DNA from 4 places in the Pelosinus sp. UFO1 genome. Region 3 is predicted to be linked to each of the others. Evidence: riboswitches for the same ligand, from Rfam matches in the RefSeq annotation. Region 3 holds a riboswitch; each other region holds the start of a gene.
What was found. Region 3 has a riboswitch for S-adenosylmethionine ahead of UFO1_RS06795 (PLP-dependent aspartate aminotransferase family protein). Riboswitches for the same ligand answer to the same signal wherever they lie in the genome.
Positions count from the first base shown of each region.

Region 1: another riboswitch for S-adenosylmethionine. It lies ahead of metK (methionine adenosyltransferase); the one in region 3 lies ahead of UFO1_RS06795 (PLP-dependent aspartate aminotransferase family protein).
Region 2: another riboswitch for S-adenosylmethionine. It lies ahead of metF (methylenetetrahydrofolate reductase [NAD(P)H]); the one in region 3 lies ahead of UFO1_RS06795 (PLP-dependent aspartate aminotransferase family protein).
Region 4: another riboswitch for S-adenosylmethionine. It lies ahead of metA (homoserine O-succinyltransferase); the one in region 3 lies ahead of UFO1_RS06795 (PLP-dependent aspartate aminotransferase family protein).

Region 1 covers NZ_CP008852.1:2,547,286-2,551,501, forward strand. The annotation lists gene priA (primosomal protein N') at 1-298, opposite strand, end outside; gene metK (methionine adenosyltransferase) at 428-1,618, opposite strand; SAM riboswitch class I at 1,681-1,786, opposite strand; gene coaBC (bifunctional phosphopantothenoylcysteine decarboxylase/phosphopantothenate--cysteine ligase CoaBC) at 1,840-3,036, opposite strand; gene rpoZ (DNA-directed RNA polymerase subunit omega) at 3,046-3,252, opposite strand; gene gmk (guanylate kinase) at 3,270-3,887, opposite strand; gene remA (extracellular matrix/biofilm regulator RemA) at 3,912-4,178, opposite strand.
Region 2 covers NZ_CP008852.1:4,766,091-4,770,306, forward strand. The annotation lists gene UFO1_RS22335 (homocysteine S-methyltransferase family protein) at 1-846, opposite strand, end outside; gene UFO1_RS22340 (methionine synthase) at 854-1,534, opposite strand; gene metF (methylenetetrahydrofolate reductase [NAD(P)H]) at 1,562-2,428, opposite strand; SAM riboswitch class I at 2,599-2,701, opposite strand; gene UFO1_RS22350 (ParA family protein) at 3,016-3,786, shown strand; gene UFO1_RS22355 (ParB/RepB/Spo0J family partition protein) at 3,776-4,216, shown strand, end outside.
Region 3 covers NZ_CP008852.1:1,513,189-1,517,404, forward strand. The annotation lists gene UFO1_RS06785 (C40 family peptidase) at 1-199, opposite strand, end outside; gene UFO1_RS06790 (diacylglycerol kinase family protein) at 400-1,281, shown strand; SAM riboswitch class I at 1,393-1,495, shown strand; gene UFO1_RS06795 (PLP-dependent aspartate aminotransferase family protein) at 1,575-2,711, shown strand; gene UFO1_RS06800 (YezD family protein) at 2,725-3,072, shown strand; gene cysK (cysteine synthase A) at 3,233-4,171, shown strand.
Region 4 covers NZ_CP008852.1:3,001,486-3,005,701, reverse strand. The annotation lists gene UFO1_RS14280 (4Fe-4S binding protein) at 1-192, shown strand, start outside; gene UFO1_RS14275 (hypothetical protein) at 198-698, shown strand; gene UFO1_RS14270 (4Fe-4S dicluster domain-containing protein) at 784-1,644, shown strand; gene metA (homoserine O-succinyltransferase) at 1,655-2,572, opposite strand; SAM riboswitch class I at 2,697-2,797, opposite strand; gene UFO1_RS14260 (MFS transporter) at 3,055-4,216, shown strand, end outside.

The DNA of each region.
Region 1 (4,216 bases), 1.0 Mb from region 3:
TCGCATCAACTAAATTACAAAGATAATATTCACTAATACACCTAGCAGTATGCATCATATGCTCATCAAACCATATGTCATTATCCAATGTATCTAAAATAGGTTTTAGGTTAATTATATCAGAATCTTCACCCTGAGTAATATCAATAATAAAACCCTCTAATTTGCGATTGCCAAAAGGCACTAATACACGCCAACCTACAGCAACGCAATCTAAGTGTTCAGGAATATGATATGAAAAAGCTTTGTTAATGTTTTTAGTTGTAAGATTTACTAAAACTTGTGCTATACGTTGCATTGTTACCACCATTCCATGATACTTAATAAAATTAAAAAGGGGGAATCTCACTGAGTCCCCCTTTTATCATTAGCTATACCTATAAAATTCGTATGATGAGATAAAAACCCTGCAAGAAATTATTAAAAATTAAAGATTTGCTTCCTTACGTAAAATTTCTGCTTTATCGGTGCGTTCCCAAGGCAAATCAATATCAGTACGGCCAAAGTGTCCGTAAGCTGCTGTTTGGCGATAAATCGGACGACGCAAGTCCAAGGTTTTTATAATGCCAGCTGGGCGCAAATCAAAATGTTTTTTAATCAGCTCGGCAATCAGTTTTTCATCTACTTTAGCCGTCCCAAAAGTCTCTACCATAATCGAAACTGGATGCGCCATACCAATAGCATAAGCTAACTGGATCTCACATTTATCTGCTAATCCTGCAGCAACTACGTTTTTGGCAACGTAACGAGCCGCATAGGCAGCTGAGCGATCTACTTTGGTACAATCCTTACCAGAGAATGCACCGCCACCATGACGTGCCATTCCACCATATGTATCAACAATGATTTTACGGCCAGTCAAACCAGCATCGCCTTGAGGTCCACCTATTACAAAACGACCTGTTGGGTTAATATAGTATTTTGTATTTGCATCTAATAGATGAGCTGGAACAATTGGTACAATAACTTTTTCAATCAAATCTTTTTCAATAGTTGCTAATTCAACTTCAGGACCGTGCTGGGTTGAAATTACGATCGTATCGACACGAAGAGGTTTTCCATCTTCATATTCTACCGTTACTTGTGTTTTTCCATCAGGACGTAAATAATCAACTTCTTCATTTTTACGGACTTCTGTTAAACGACGCGCTAACTTATGTGCTAAAGATATTGTCAATGGCATATACTCTGGAGTTTCATTGGTTGCGTAACCAAACATCATTCCTTGGTCACCAGCACCGATTGCTTCAATATCATCCATTTGTCCTTGTTTTGCTTCTAGCGCCTTGTCAACACCCATCGCAATATCAGCGGATTGCTCACCTATGGAAACCAATACACCACAAGTGTCGCCATCAAAGCCATATTTTGCACGTGTATAGCCAATTTCTTTAATTGTATCACGTACTATCTTAGGAATATCCACATAACAATTCGTTGTTATTTCGCCAACTACATGTACTTGACCTGTTGTCAACAAAGTCTCACATGCTACCCGTCCCATAGGGTCTTTCGCCATTATGGCATCTAATACACCATCTGAAATCTGATCCGCCATTTTATCAGGATGTCCTTCAGTAACAGACTCTGAAGTAAATAATACGCGTTTTTTTTCCACAATTTTTACCTCCAATAATTAATAAAAAAACTCCCCTAAGGGAGGGTGATGTTACTGTCACTCTCCCATCTTGCGATCTTTACCGCAGGAATTGGCACCGTTTTTGGATATTCCAAATGGTTGCCGCGGTTTCATTGGGCCATTCCCTCCACCATCTCTTGATGAGCCAATATATAATTCTGCCAAATCAAATTTTAAAGTAAAATAGAACAAAAATCAACCTATTTTCGACATTCTATGTGAATTTTATCCAAAATAACTTCTGCTAGCCTTTTTTTAGACATTTGAGGCAATTCTTCTATACGACCATCACGGTACAACAATTTTGCTATATTCGTGTCCGTATTAAATCCGGCGCCAGGTATAGTAACATCATTAGCGACAATCATATCTAAATTTTTTCTTGTTAATTTATCTTGTGCATGAACTAGTAAATCCTGAGTTTCAGCAGCAAAACCAACCAATATCTGATGTTTCTTTAGGCGCCCAAGCTGTAGTAAGATATCCGGATTTTTCTCTAGTATCAGATGTAGCGTCTCACCAGTCTTTTTAATTTTATGCTCCGACATACTCTGTGGACGATAATCCGCTACTGCCGCTGCCTTTATCACAATATCACTTTCCGCAAAATGAGCCACTACGGCATCCTGCATCTGTGATGCTGATTGTACAAATTCTATTGTAACACCAGGTGGCGAAACCAAATGAGTGGGTCCCGATATTAAAGTGACTTTTGCTCCCCTGTGCGCAGCAACCTCCGCCAATGCATAGCCCATTTTCCCACTAGAGCGGTTACCGATATATCTTACGGGATCAATTGCCTCCTGCGTTCCACCTGCAGTAATTAATATCTTTTTCCCTGTAAAATCATGATTGGTTTTTAGTATCTCAATTACCTTTCCTACAATAGCCTCTGGTTCAGGTAAACGTCCTACACCCTCTGTACCACATGCTAGCTTACCACAATCTGGATCCATAAAGTAATAATCTAATTGAGTCAGCTTGCTAATATTTTGCTGAACAATGCTATTTAAATACATATTCGTATTCATAGCTGGCACCATTAAGATTGGTGCCGTTGTCGCCATAACAGTAGTAGATAACATATCATCCGCTATACCATTGGCTATTTTACCAATAATATTTCCCGTTGCAGGAGCCAATAAAAATAAATCTGCTCTACTAGCTAATGCAATATGTTCAACATTCCAATTGGTAGCTTCTGCCCACATATCAACTACAACCGGATGTCCACTTATTTCTCGGAAAGTCAACGGGGTAAGAAAGTTAGTCGCTGCCTTAGTCATAATAACATATATGTTGGCGCCCTGTTTTTTTAGACGGCTAACGACATCCACTACTTTATAAGCAGAAATACCACCAGCTACGCCAACAACAATATTCTTTCCCTTTAACATAACGACCTCCTACTTTATACCACTTTTGGTCCGTTCATAGGATATTTTATCTTGCGCTACTTCCTCTAAGGCAATGGTAACTTGCTTATTCGACTTGCTCTCAACCATGGGTACTGAACCGTCCATAAGTTCTCGAGCACGCTTAGCCGCAAGCACAACCAATGTATATTTACTATCAACTTTAGTCACTAAAACATCTAATGATGGATGAATCATAGTAGTCCCCCTAAGTTTTATTTATTAAAATTAGTTAATATTTCTTCCACTATATTGTCATTACGTACCACTTGGCACTTTTCTGCAGTAATAATTGATAAAACCTTGTTTGTTGCTTCTTGCACCTCATCATTTACTACTATGTAGTTATAATTATGTACGTATGTCAATTCATTATTAACACAACTGAGCCTTTTCTTTATCACATCCAAACTGTCAGTACCTCTTTTATGAATGCGATTCGCTAGCTCATCCAAGGACGGTGGTGCAATATAGATAAACACTCCTTGGGGGAATCTTTTTTTTATCTGCGTAGCTCCCTGTGCATCTATTTCTAAGACAACATCCTTACCATTTTGTAATAAATCCTTTACTTGACGGCATGGTGTTCCATAAAAATTGCCATAAACTTCAGCCCATTCCAACAACTCATCATTTTTTATCATATTCTCAAATTCTTCACGAGAAACAAACCAGTAATTAACCCCATGTTTTTCTCCTACACGTGCTGCCCGTGTAGTGGCAGATATGGAATAGTTTAATTCAGGATATCTACGCAGCAATTCTTGACAAATTGTCCCTTTACCTGCTCCAGATGGACCAGATAAAACAAGTAAAATTCCCTCTTTTGTCATACATGCTGCTCCTTTCATCATCTGCTATTCTGCAGTGTCCTCGCTAGTTTCTTTGCTGGCAAGGCGATGAGCTACGGTTTCAGGCTGCACTGCGGATAAAATTACATGATCACTGTCAGTAATAATTACAGCTCTAGTACGTCTTCCATAAGTTGCATCAATTAACATTCCTCTGTCACGAGCTTCTTGAATAATTCTTTTAATTGGCGCCGATTCAGGACTAACAATAGAAATGATTCTATTCGCAGATACAATATTACCAAAACCAATATTGATAAGTTTTATTTCCATAAAAAATCCCCCTTATTTTTTATATCGTTAGCATCTAC
Region 2 (4,216 bases), 1.9 Mb from region 3:
TGTTATCGAGAGGTGACTGACTGCTTCGTGAATTGCTTTAATATGATTAGGGGTAGTACCGCAGCAACCTCCAATATACTGAGCACCTGCGGCAACTAATTTTTGCGCCCATTGTCCCATTTCTTCTGGCCCCATAGGGAAAACAGTTTGTTTGTTTATAAGACTTGGCATACCAGCATTCGATTGGATACTAATAGGACAACTGGTGGTTTGGGCCAATTGTTCAACAATCGGCAATAGTTGAGCTGGTCCTAAGGAGCAATTGGCACCAATCACATCTGCACCCATAGCTTCTAAAATGATAGCAGCTGTAACTGGGTCTGTACCTGTTACAGTGCGTCCATCTGCGCCGTAAGACATCTGACAAATCACTGGTTTAGTAGAAGCTGCTTTGGCAGCTAACAGGGCTGCGCGCATTTCTTGGATATCAATGATAGTTTCAATCAAAATCATATCTACGCCAGCTTGATCTAATGCACAAATTTGTTCATAAAAAACGTCATAAGCGGAGTCAAAGGCTAAATCTCCTAGCGGGGAAATTAATTTTCCGGTAGGTCCTACAGAACCTGCTATCTTGGTTGTTGGCCCGCAAGCGGCCCGTGCTGCTTTTACGGCTGCGGTATTTAGTGCTTGTACTTTATCTTGTAAGCCATAATGTGTTAATTTTATCCGGTTTGCACCGAAGGTATTTGTTTCAATAATGTCTGCACCATTATCAATATAACTTTTATGTATGCTAGTAATAACATCAGACTGCTCTATATTCCATAACTCGGGGCAAGATCCAGCTGGTAATCCAGCATTTTGTAACATAGTTCCCATGGCACCATCAAAAATATAAATCATAAATAGTTCAATCCTTTCTCGCTAAGCAGTTTACTTGCTGACATTGTTGACAGCTTTTATTTTTAGCAGGTGAAGTAGGGGCACTCTGACACGCATTAGGGGTTAGTCCGATTACAGCAGTAATGGATTTTCGTGGTAATAACATGCAAGAGGGTGTCGCGGTTACATTGATTTCATAGGCATGAGCCAAAGATAGAATTTGGGGTTGTACGGTAATATCCCATTGACCGTAACCAGGACTGAAGCGGAAGAGGGTCGAATAACCCTTTTGATTTGCTTGTTGTCTAATTAAGTCACATGCTTGGTCCGCCGCCACTTCGACAGCTGTTGTACCAGCTGCATCTAGTAATAATCCTAGGGTATACTCGTCTTTTGTAAAGTATTCACTTACCATTTCCTCTAATCTAGATCCTATTGTAACAGCAATTACGATTACTTGTAGGCAGTTTTTCAAGTGTTCACTTATTTTTGTTGATGACAGGGTTAGTGGCTCTGGACTCATTATCGTAGCAGTGTTTGGATTATAGTCATAAATTTGCCATACTACTTTAGGCTGTGATATTATTTGTGCCTCAGTGCAAGCTTGCTCTAGTAAATGGGGCGGAAACTCGGAAGCCTTGGTTAGTCCAGAATAGCGCTTGATTTCTTTCATATCTAGATTTTTCAATGCTGGATTGTAGATTGGCATAACACTCCTCCTTAGGTAGTCTGCTAGTTAGCGTAGCCCTGTTTCTTGAATGATAGTTTTAGACTGTTCTAGTTTGTTCATAGTATATAGATGTATGCCATCTACTTTATGGGCAATTAAATCGGTAATTTGATTACAAGCATATTCTATTCCGGCTTTTTCAAAATCATTTGGCGAGTTTTGATACTTTTCAATAATGCTTTGCAAAGGTTTTGGAATGGATGCCCCGCATAGACTATGAATTCTAGCCACTTGCCTACTATTTAGTAGGGGCATAATCCCCGCGCAAACGGGGACGGTAATATTGGCTTGTCTGATTCGATCCAGGAAGTTATAAAGGACAGCATTGTCAAAAAATATTTGGGTAATGAGAAAATCGGTACCACTATCTACTTTTTCTTTCAGATGAACGGTGTCTTCTGCAAGGTTAGGACATTCTAAATGACCTTCTGGATAAGCAGCAGCCGCAATACAAAAATCATGTTGGGATTTTATGTGGGCAATTAGATTTTTTGCATAAGGAAAGGTTGTTGTCATCTTCTTTAGGGAACCTTTATCCAGGGGATAATCGCCGCGCATGGCTAATATGTTTTGAATATTATGGGCTTGTAATTGGTTAAGCACTGTATCAATATCATCTTTTTGCGAATTGATACAAGTTAAATGTGCTAGAGCTTCTACATGATAGGTATTTTTGACTTTATCTGCAGTTTCAAGAGTGCGATCCGAAGCGCTACCGCCGGCACCATAGGTAATACTTATGAAGTCTGGGTTTAATGTTTGTAATCCTTCGGTAGTTTTAAAAATCGATTCTAAAGTAACTGTTTGTTTTGGTGGAAATATTTCAAAAGAGACAAGGGGTTTTTCTCGATCAAATAGATCACATAGTTTCATAATTAACCTCACATTATTATAAGTTATTGAGAAGCAACAGGCGTATCTAAAATTTTGGCTTCACCATAAGAAAAACTATAACTGTTATTAGATTGGTATATTCTAATAGGATAAAAAAACAGCCCTTTTCCTTGTTGAGGAAAGAGGCTGTTTTTTTTATCCGTTCTTTCCTCTTATCTTTCAGAATTGAATTCTGCTGGATTTAGCACCATTTGCATTACTGCCGGTTGCTGGGTGTCATAGGGCCAGTCCCTCGACCACTCTAGATAAGAGTATTTATTAAATTGGATATTATGATAAATTAAAAATAAAGACTTGTCAATATTTTTAATTTATCATATTGATATTTGTATCGTAGCATTTATACACTAAAGGTATAAAATACCTATTTTAACGAAGATGATTGTAGATTAGCCATTTTACTTTACTATTTTATTATAAGTTACTTAAATAATAGTGCTTTTGCTTAAGAGGACGGTTTTTTTGCAGGAAATATTCTTAAGAATGTGGAATGAATTAGCATTATAGAAATTAGCAGCGAAAGTGCCGTTTCGTAGTCTTTCTTAAAATATAAATGAGAATATGGGGTGAACTATTTGGTAAAGGTAATTGCAATTGCCAACCAAAAAGGAGGCGTTGGGAAAACAACAACTTCTGTAAATTTGAGTGCATGTTTAGCAGACTTAGGTAAAAAAGTTCTATTAGTTGATCTGGATCCACAAGGAAATTCTACTAGCGGCTTTGGTTTTGATAAAACCAAAATTAAACAATCTATTTATGATGTGTTAGTAAATGATACTCCAGTAGAAGGCGTTATTTTAAAAACAAAAATTGAAAATCTAATGGTATTACCCGCTACAATACAATTGGCAGGGGCTGAAATAGAATTAGTTTCCATCATGTCGCGAGAAACAAAACTAAAAAGGGTATTGGATAAAATTAAATATAATTATGATTATATTATTATCGACTGTCCACCATCCCTAGGATTATTAACAATAAACTCTTTAACAGCCGCTAATTCAGTATTAGTACCAATTCAGTGTGAGTTTTATGCACTAGAAGGATTATCTCAATTAATGAACACCATAACTTTAGTACAGAAAAACTTGAATCCTGCATTATCCTTAGAAGGTGTAGTTCTAACCATGTTTGATGCTCGGACGAATTTATCCATTCAAGTTGTAGATGAAGTTAAAAGCCATTTTCGTCACAAGGTATATCAAACAATTATTCCTCGTAATGTTCGCCTTAGTGAGGCTCCAAGTCATGGACAACCTATAACTCGATATGATCCTAAATCTAAAGGTGCAGAAGTATACACTGATTTGGCGAAAGAGGTGATTGATGATGAGTAATAACTCACAGAGAGGATTAGGGCGCGGTCTCGATGCACTATTTTCTGGCTCTAATTCTGTAGAGGAGCAGCCTCTTGTCAGCAATATTTCTATCAATCAGATTATTCCCAATAAGTTTCAACCCCGCAGGGTATTTGACGAGGAGGCACTCGCCGAACTCGTGTCCTCTATAAAACAATATGGGGTATTGCAGCCCATTGTAGTACGCAAAAGTAATAATTTTTATGAATTAGTGGCTGGAGAAAGACGTTGGCGCGCTTCACAAAAAGCTGGTCTGCAAGAAGTTCCTGCTATTATAAAAGAATACACTGATGGAGAAATGACTGAGATTGCCTTAATTGAAAATATTCAACGAGAAGATTTAAATGCGATAGAAGAAGCGTTAGCCTACCGCCGTTTAATGGATGATTTTAATTTAACACAAGAGGAA
Region 3 (4,216 bases):
TCCCTAATAAATTTCCTAATAACATACCAATCAATACATTTAAGAAATTAAAGGAAGATGATTTATTATTGTCTGAGGACATAGTTTGGGATAATGTATCCAAAGGCGAAGCCGCCATTGCCGCAGGTATTGGCATAATTAAAGTGAAAGAGAAAGTAAGAAGGGTAAGAAGTATAATTGGCTTACGATATTTATTCATATAATAACCTCCTATTTGTAGAGTGATGACTAGAATTACTAACAGAATAATAATACTGAAAAATTTATATTATGTAAACAGGTAATATCTACAATTATCCTAGATAAATTGCTAGACTTTTATACTTAGAATGAAATACAATAGATTATAGATAGGAAGGTACGTGTATCATTGCTATTGCACCAAGGAGGGATCTGTGCTTGCGAAAGTTTATTCTTGTGTATAACCCAGTATCAGGAGATGCAAGTTTTAAATTTAAATTGGATCATGTGATTGAATGTTTTCAAAAAAAGGGATGTATCATCATTCCACTGCGAGTTAGTAATGAACAAGAGACTAAGAGTTTCGTTATGTTATCTCGGGAAATAGCTGTAGATGGCATTATTGTATCGGGTGGTGATGGAACTATCCATGAAGTGATAAATAGCATGCTTGAAGGAGAAATTGATTTGCCATTAGGCATTATTCCTAGTGGTACATCAAATGATTTTGCGGCTTATCTACAACTAGACAAAAATATTGAAGCTTGTGTAGAAGTGATTACAGCAGGAAAAAGCAAAACCTTTGATGTAGGAAAGGTAAATAATAAATACTTTTTTAATGTTGCTAGTGCTGGACTGCTGACATCAGTAGCCCATAGTGCCGATAGCATGCTAAAAAATACACTGGGAAAAATAGCCTATTATTTAAAAGGCCTTGGAGAGCTGCCTAATTTTCGAGCTTTAAAAATGCGATTTATTGCTGATGGCCAAGTCATAGAGGATGACATATTTTTGTTTCTTGTTATGAATAGCGGCAATGTAGGGGGATTCCCTAATCTAGTACCAGACGCTAAGATTGATGATGGTAAACTTGATTTATTCATTGTGAAAAAATGTAATCTACCAGAATTAATGGGCTTATTTATCAGCTTTTTAAAAGGCATACACTGTAATAGTAAATATGTTACTTGTATACAAGCAGAACATATTTACATCGAATGTACAGAAGAGGTAGATAGTGATTTGGACGGAGAGTTAGGTCCTAAACTTCCCCTTGATATTCGGGTTGTTCCAGGAAAAATCAAAGTTTTTAGTATGTAAGTGTAGTTTTCTACTTATTAAATGATCCTGGCTACGATACCACCTTTAAAAAAATTAGATAAGTATTGACAGTAATCATTTATATATGGTATTATCAAAAAAATAAATAAGCTCTTATCGAGAGTGGTCGAGGGACTGGCCCTATGACACCCAGCAACCGGCAGTAATGCAGTGGTGCTAATTCCAGCAGGATAATTATCCTGAAAGATAAGAGGAAGACGTTTTTCATTGCATAAACCTCTTTCCTCGGAAAGAGGTTTATTTTATTTAAAAACATAAAATAGGAGGATATTATGAAATTAGACTCTAAGATTGTACACATTGGTGTCTGTACGGATACAAAAACAGGAGCGCTAAGCACACCTATCTATCAATCCGCTACCTTTCGACACCCGGCTCTTGGTGAGAGTACTGGTTTTGATTATACCCGTAGCCAAAATCCTACAAGAAAAGTATTAGAAGAGGGAATTGCTACATTAGAAGGTGGTGCAGTAGGATTAGCCTTTTCTTCAGGCATGGCTGCGATTACGGCGATACTAATGATTTATAAGTCAGGAGATCATTTAGTTGTAGTAGAAGATTGTTATGGCGGTACTTATAGAGTAATCGATAAGATATTCAGTAATTTTGGGTTAACGGTAAGTTTTGTAGACGGCAGTAGTAAAGAAGAGGTAGCGCAGGCGATTACACCTCTAACGAAGGCTATTTTGGTAGAAACACCTACCAACCCATTAATGAAGATTGTTGATATACGTGCTATTGTTGCGCTAGCTCAAGAAAAGAACATTCATACAATCGTTGACAATACCTTCTTGACGCCTTATTTTCAACGTCCACTAGAATTAGGAGCCGATGTAGTGATTCACAGTGGTAGTAAATATTTATCAGGTCATAATGATTTAGTCTGTGGATTGGTTGTTGTCCGGGAGGCTGAGTTAGGCGCCCGTATACGTTACGTACAAAATTCAACAGGCGGAGTTCTTGGACCGAGTGATAGTTGGCTATTAATCCGTAGTATAAAAACATTAGCATTGCGTATGGAAAAGCATAATGAAAATTCCCAAATTATTGCCGAATGGCTAAAAAAGCATCCCAAAGTGGTAAAGGTATATTATCCAGGTTTAATGGAGCATCCAGGGAAGGAAATACATGATAGCCAGTCCTCGGGTTATGGAGGCATGCTGTCCTTTGTTGTTGATAATTCCCAATTGGCAGCGCAAGTATTGCGAAAGGTTAAATTAATTCGATTTGCTGAGAGTCTAGGCGGGGTAGAATCCCTTATTACATTACCTGCGGTGCAGACTCATGCGGATGTGCCTATTGATGTTCGTGAGCGACTAGGAATATCAGACTGTTTACTACGTTTATCGGTAGGTATTGAAGATGCTCAAGATATTATCACTGATTTAGAACAGGCACTTTCGGAATAAAGGAGAAGTCAAGATGAAGGAAAAAAGTTCATTTTCTGCAAAAGCACTTGCAGTCATTGATGAGAGTATCCAAAACATAAATTTTGGTGAAATCGTTTTAGTAGTGCAAGATGGACACATTATTCAGATAGAACGTACTGAAAAAATTATTATTTCAAATCAGAAAAAATCCCAAACTGGAAATGAGAAAAAAAGTATAGAGGAAACCAGCGTTCTTCGCAATAAGATATTAGGAGAACTATCTTCTTTAAAATATGGGCAGTTGGTTATAAAAATAAAGGATGGTAAAGCAGTTCAGGTTGAGAAAACAGAAAAGCGTCGTTTCCCTGAAGTGGAAGGCGTTTATGGCGATGGTATTTAAAAAAAGATTGACAAAGTTTGTTATTTGTGTTAATTTGTATTTAATGAAATATTGAGCGAGCTGATCAGAAAACTGAAGGCTAAGGAGTTCCTGTTAGGGGACTTCCTTAGCCTTTTCTTTTTGGTTTGCGAGTTAATCAAATTTTTGGAGGTAATTTACTATGGCTAAGATTGCAAAACAGTTGACGGATCTCATCGGTAATACACCGCTGTTAGAACTTACTAACTATAACAAGGAAAAGGCAATAGGGGCAAAAGTAATTGCTAAATTAGAATATTTTAATCCATTGAGCAGTGTAAAAGATCGTATTGGTTATGCTATGATCGCGGAGGCTGAAAAACAAGGACTCATTAATAAAGATACTACGATTATTGAACCTACCAGTGGTAATACAGGTATCGCTTTAGCCTTTGTCGCGGCCGCAAAAGGCTACAAATTGGTTTTATGCATGCCTGATACTATGAGTATAGAAAGACGTAATCTATTGAAGGCCTTGGGCGCTGAATTAGTATTAACACCAGGTGTAGAGGGTATGAAAGGGGCTATTGGCAAGGCTGAACAATTGGTTGCCGAAAATAGTAATTCAATTATCTTACAACAGTTTAATAATCCTGCTAATCCCGAAATACACAGGCAAACAACGGCTGAAGAAATCTGGAGAGATACAGACGGACAAGTGGATATCTTCGTTGCTGGTGTAGGTACTGGCGGTACCATTACAGGAGTAGCGGAAGTATTAAAAAAACGAAATCCTAATATTAAGATTGTTGCGGTAGAACCATTTGATTCACCTGTGTTATCCGGTGGAAAACCTGGCCCTCATAAGATTCAGGGAATAGGAGCCGGATTTATACCTTCAGTAATTAACTTAGACGTTGTAGATGAAATTTTTGGCGTGCACAATGAAGATGCATTCACAGCAGCTCGAGAATTAGCTAAATCAGAAGGATTGCTCGTAGGTATTTCAAGCGGTGCTGCTACCTTTGCTGCGATTCAGCTTGCAAACCGACCTGAAAATAAAGGGAAAAATATTGTCGTATTGTTACCTGATTCAGGAGAACGTTATTTGTCCACGGCTCTCTTTCAGCAAGATCTATAAGAAGAGGTCAGACTTTAGGTGCTATTAGTATAAATAAGAGATAGG
Region 4 (4,216 bases), 1.5 Mb from region 3:
GCTTGTATGAGTAGGAGAAAACGATTCAACGGACCATTTAATCATTGTGGTTGTTGCATTAAAGTTTGCCCAGTGGGGGAAGATCGGAACCTTTATAACAGCACAGCCATAAAAAAATATTTTGATGAAGCAAAGGATATCACTTTATGGGGTTCTGGGGTTGGGGCAAACATAATAGAAAGAGAGGAGTAGCTATTTTGGCACAAATAGAGTTAACTACGGCTGAGATAATGGAGCAAGCTCGGAATCTTGGAGCGGAATTTGTAGGTTTTGCGACCATTGACAGGTGGGAAAAGTCTGAGGATGTACCTATAGCGCTTCATCCCCACAGAATTTGGCCTCAGACTAAAACTGTAATTGTCTTAGGAGTTCCCTCATGGCAGCCTAGTGGGGAAACATCACCCACAATAGTGAGGGAACAATCTAGCGTTATAAATAATCTACTAGATGAAGTAGCTTATCGATTGGCAGTATTTCTGAACCGTAACGGCTATCCGGCTGTCAATATTCCATGGGACAGTGAGGGGGAAGGCATACCCGAACACAAAACAATCGCAGTATTTTCTCATGTATGGGCTGGACATTATGCGGGCCAGAGTCAAGTAAGTAAAAACAACATTTTTCGGGCCGCAAAGTACAATCCCCAGCTTAATTTCGTATCAGTGTTGACAGCCTTTGAATTAAAAGGCGACGTATGAAGATAAAGAGAAGTTATGTATAAGAGTTTGTTATGCTAGAAAGTATGCCTAAAGTTCAGAGAGGATGCAAACTTAGCAAAAAGGAGTGAGTAGACTGGCACAAGTTGAGTTAACTAAGGCAGAGATTATCCAGGAAGCCCGAGATCTAGGAGCCGAGTTTGTTGGTTTTGCGTCCATTGATAGATGGATAGAGTCTGGGGATGTACCAGTGGCATTTCATCCCCACAAAATTTGGCCCCAGGCTAAAACGGTGATCGTCCTAGGAGTTCCTTTATGGCTGCCTATTATAGAAGCATCACCCACCGTACTGGGGAGGGAACAAGCAAAGGTAACAAATGAGTTATTAGAAAAAGTAGCTTATCGATTGGCGGTATTTTTAAACCGCAAAGGTCATTTAGCTGTCATTCCAGATAGCGAGGTTGAAGATGAATTAGAAGAAAAACCGATAGCAGCATTTTCTCATATTTGGGCTGGGTATTATGCTGGACTTGGTTCATTAGGCTGGAATCATACCTTGTTAACACGGGAGTATGGTCCGAGGGTTCAGTTGATATCAATCTTCACTGCTTTGGAATTGGCAGGAGATCCTTTAGTTGAAGGAGATTTATGCAATAAATGTTTGTATTGTCAAAAAATCTGTCCTGCTCAAGCCCTTATCGGTGATGAAAAGTTAAAATATGCGCAAGTAGACCAAGCAGCCTGCATAAATAACGAAAAAAGATTGCAAAAAGCTTTTAGTGATCCCTGTGGCTCTTGTCTAAAAGTGTGCCCAGTTGGGGAAGATAGGCAGCTTTTTCAGAGTAATAGCTTTGTAAAATACTTTGAGGAGCAGGATATTTTAGCCCGTAATCCGCAGGCAGAGGCATACAGGGATTGGGTACATATTCGTAATTATGGGAGTTATCCATTAGAGGGGGCCTTAAAGAAAAAAGAGGATAAGGGATAGTAAAGAACCATTATAATAAAGAAAGATCGAAAGGCGTTTCCTGATAGACATAGTAGTTGAGCCAGTTGGAAAAGAGCAGGTTGGCAGCACTTCGCCAGAGGACTACTGGTGTTTGCGTGGGGTCATCGTTAGGATAGTAATTTTGTGGGATTTGAACTGATAACCCTTGAGCAAAATCTCGATCGTATTCGGCCTTGAGAGAAAGAGGATCATATTCTGAATGGCCTGCAATAAAGAATTGTCTACCTGTTAGATCAGCGGCAGCATAAACACCAGAAATATCAGACTCTGACAAAATGCGTAGCTTAGGATTCTTGAGGATGTCTTCCCGTTTAAATTCAGTATGTCTGGAATGGGGAACATGAAAGATATCATCAAAACCACGGAATAGTTTGACTTGTTCCGTATCATTCTTTTTGTGGGGGAAAACTCCAAATATTTTTTGTGGAAGATCATATTTTGGAATACCATAGTGGTAGTATAGTCCGGCTTGGGATGCCCAGCAAATATGGAGAGTGGAATATACATGAGTTTTACTCCATTCCATAATTTCACAAAGTTCATCCCAGTAGGCTACCTCTTCAAAGGGAATTTGTTCGACAGGTGCACCAGTAATGATCATGCCATCATAGTTGCGAGATTTTATATCCTCGAATGTTTCATAAAATTTGATCAGATGTTCTTGTGATGTATTGGTAGGACAATAAGTAGCAGTATACATGAAGTCAACTTCCACTTGCAGAGGAGAATTACCTAGCAGGCGGAGTAATTGAGTCTCAGTAGTAATCTTGATAGGCATGAGATTTAAAATTAATATTTTAAGAGGACGTATATCTTGGGTATAGGCTCGGTTCTCATGAATTACGAAAATGTTTTCACTTTCCAGAATGTTGGTAGCAGGTAAATTGTTAGGGATTTTTATAGGCATAGTGCATTCCTCCATTTTTTTGATATTATAAAAACTCAATAGAAGGCTGTTATGCTCTTCTAATCAAGTGGGGTAACAAAAAGAGCCCCTTTCCGAGGAAAGGGGCTCTTTAAACCGCACATTCCTCTCATCTTTCAGGATTGCTCCTGCTGGAATTAGCACCGTTGCATTGCTGCCGGCTGCCGGGTGTCATAGGGCCAGTCCCTCGACCTCTCTAGATAAGAGTTTAATATTAATTTATGAATAATATTAACATAGGTAAATAAGTAAGTCAAAGTAAAATTTAATAAGAGGTTTTACAAAATGTCATACTATATTGACAAAGTGACCAAGCTGAATATAATAAAAGTTAAAGATTGTCAATTTCAAGGATGAATGACTATGAAAAAAGGTCAAGCTCTTTCTGAAATGAAAGTGGTTTGATCTCTTTTATTTAATTGGTGAGATATTGGTTGTATAACAAACAAGGAGACTCCTGTTATATGTTGAAAGCACATAATAAGAATGCGCAAGTTTCTTCCCTCATTCACTGCAAGTCATATGTACATTTTTGGTTTTCCAGGGTTCTGACAACTCTGGCGTATCAAATGCTGGCTGTTGCCGTGGGTTGGCAAGTCTACGAGTTGACTGATAGTCCCTTCTATTTAGGGTTGGTTGGTCTTGCTCAGTTTTTGCCAATGTTTTTACTAACTCTTGTTGTTGGGCATGTGGCGGACCGTTTTAATCGTCAGAAAGTTATTTGTATTTGTCAAATAACGGAAGGCGTGGGTGTAGGTTTGTTGGCAATCGGAAGTTATACTGGTTGGCTTAGCAAAGAAAGTATCATTACCATTGTATTTCTGATCGGCGCAGCCAGGGCTTTTGAGGGACCGACGATGCAAGCTTTTATGCCTGGATTGGTATCGGCTAAGATTTTTCCGCAAGCTTTGGCGACTGTTAGTTCGGCAAATCAGACAGCCAATATCATAGGGCCGGCAATTGGGGGATTACTTTATGCTGCAGGTCCTGCCTATGTTTATTGTGCAATTAGTGTACTTTTTCTAGGTGCCAGTTTTCTTATTTCTAGAATTAAAATTGAACGTGAAATACGGAAAGTTCATGCTGTTAATCTACGAGAATTATTTGCTGGGATCACTTTTATTCGTCGAAAACCCACAATACTTGGTGCCATATCCCTGGATCTTTTTGCTGTACTGTTAGGGGGAGCAACTGCTCTATTGCCAATTTATGCTAAAGATGTGCTTTTTATTGGGCCAGAGGGAGTGGGGATTTTACGCTCAGCGCCAGCCGTAGGTGCCTTATTGATGTCAGGTTTTTTAGCCCATTATCCTCTTAAACGTAAAGTCGGCCGAACGATGTTTAGCGCTGTATTTGTTTTTGGACTGGCTACCATTGTATTTGCCTTATCAACGTCCTTTGCTTTATCTCTCGCCTCATTAGTTGTCCTTGGTGCTGCAGATGTCATCAGCGTTGTCATTCGTTCCTCCTTAGTGCAATTGCAGACGCCAGATGAAATGCGGGGAAGAGTGAGTGCCGTCAACTCAATGTTTATTGGAACTTCTAATCAGTTAGGAGAATTTGAGTCTGGTGTAACGGCAGCTTTTTTCGGTACAGTGCCTGCACTGCTGATTGGTGGTATTGGCA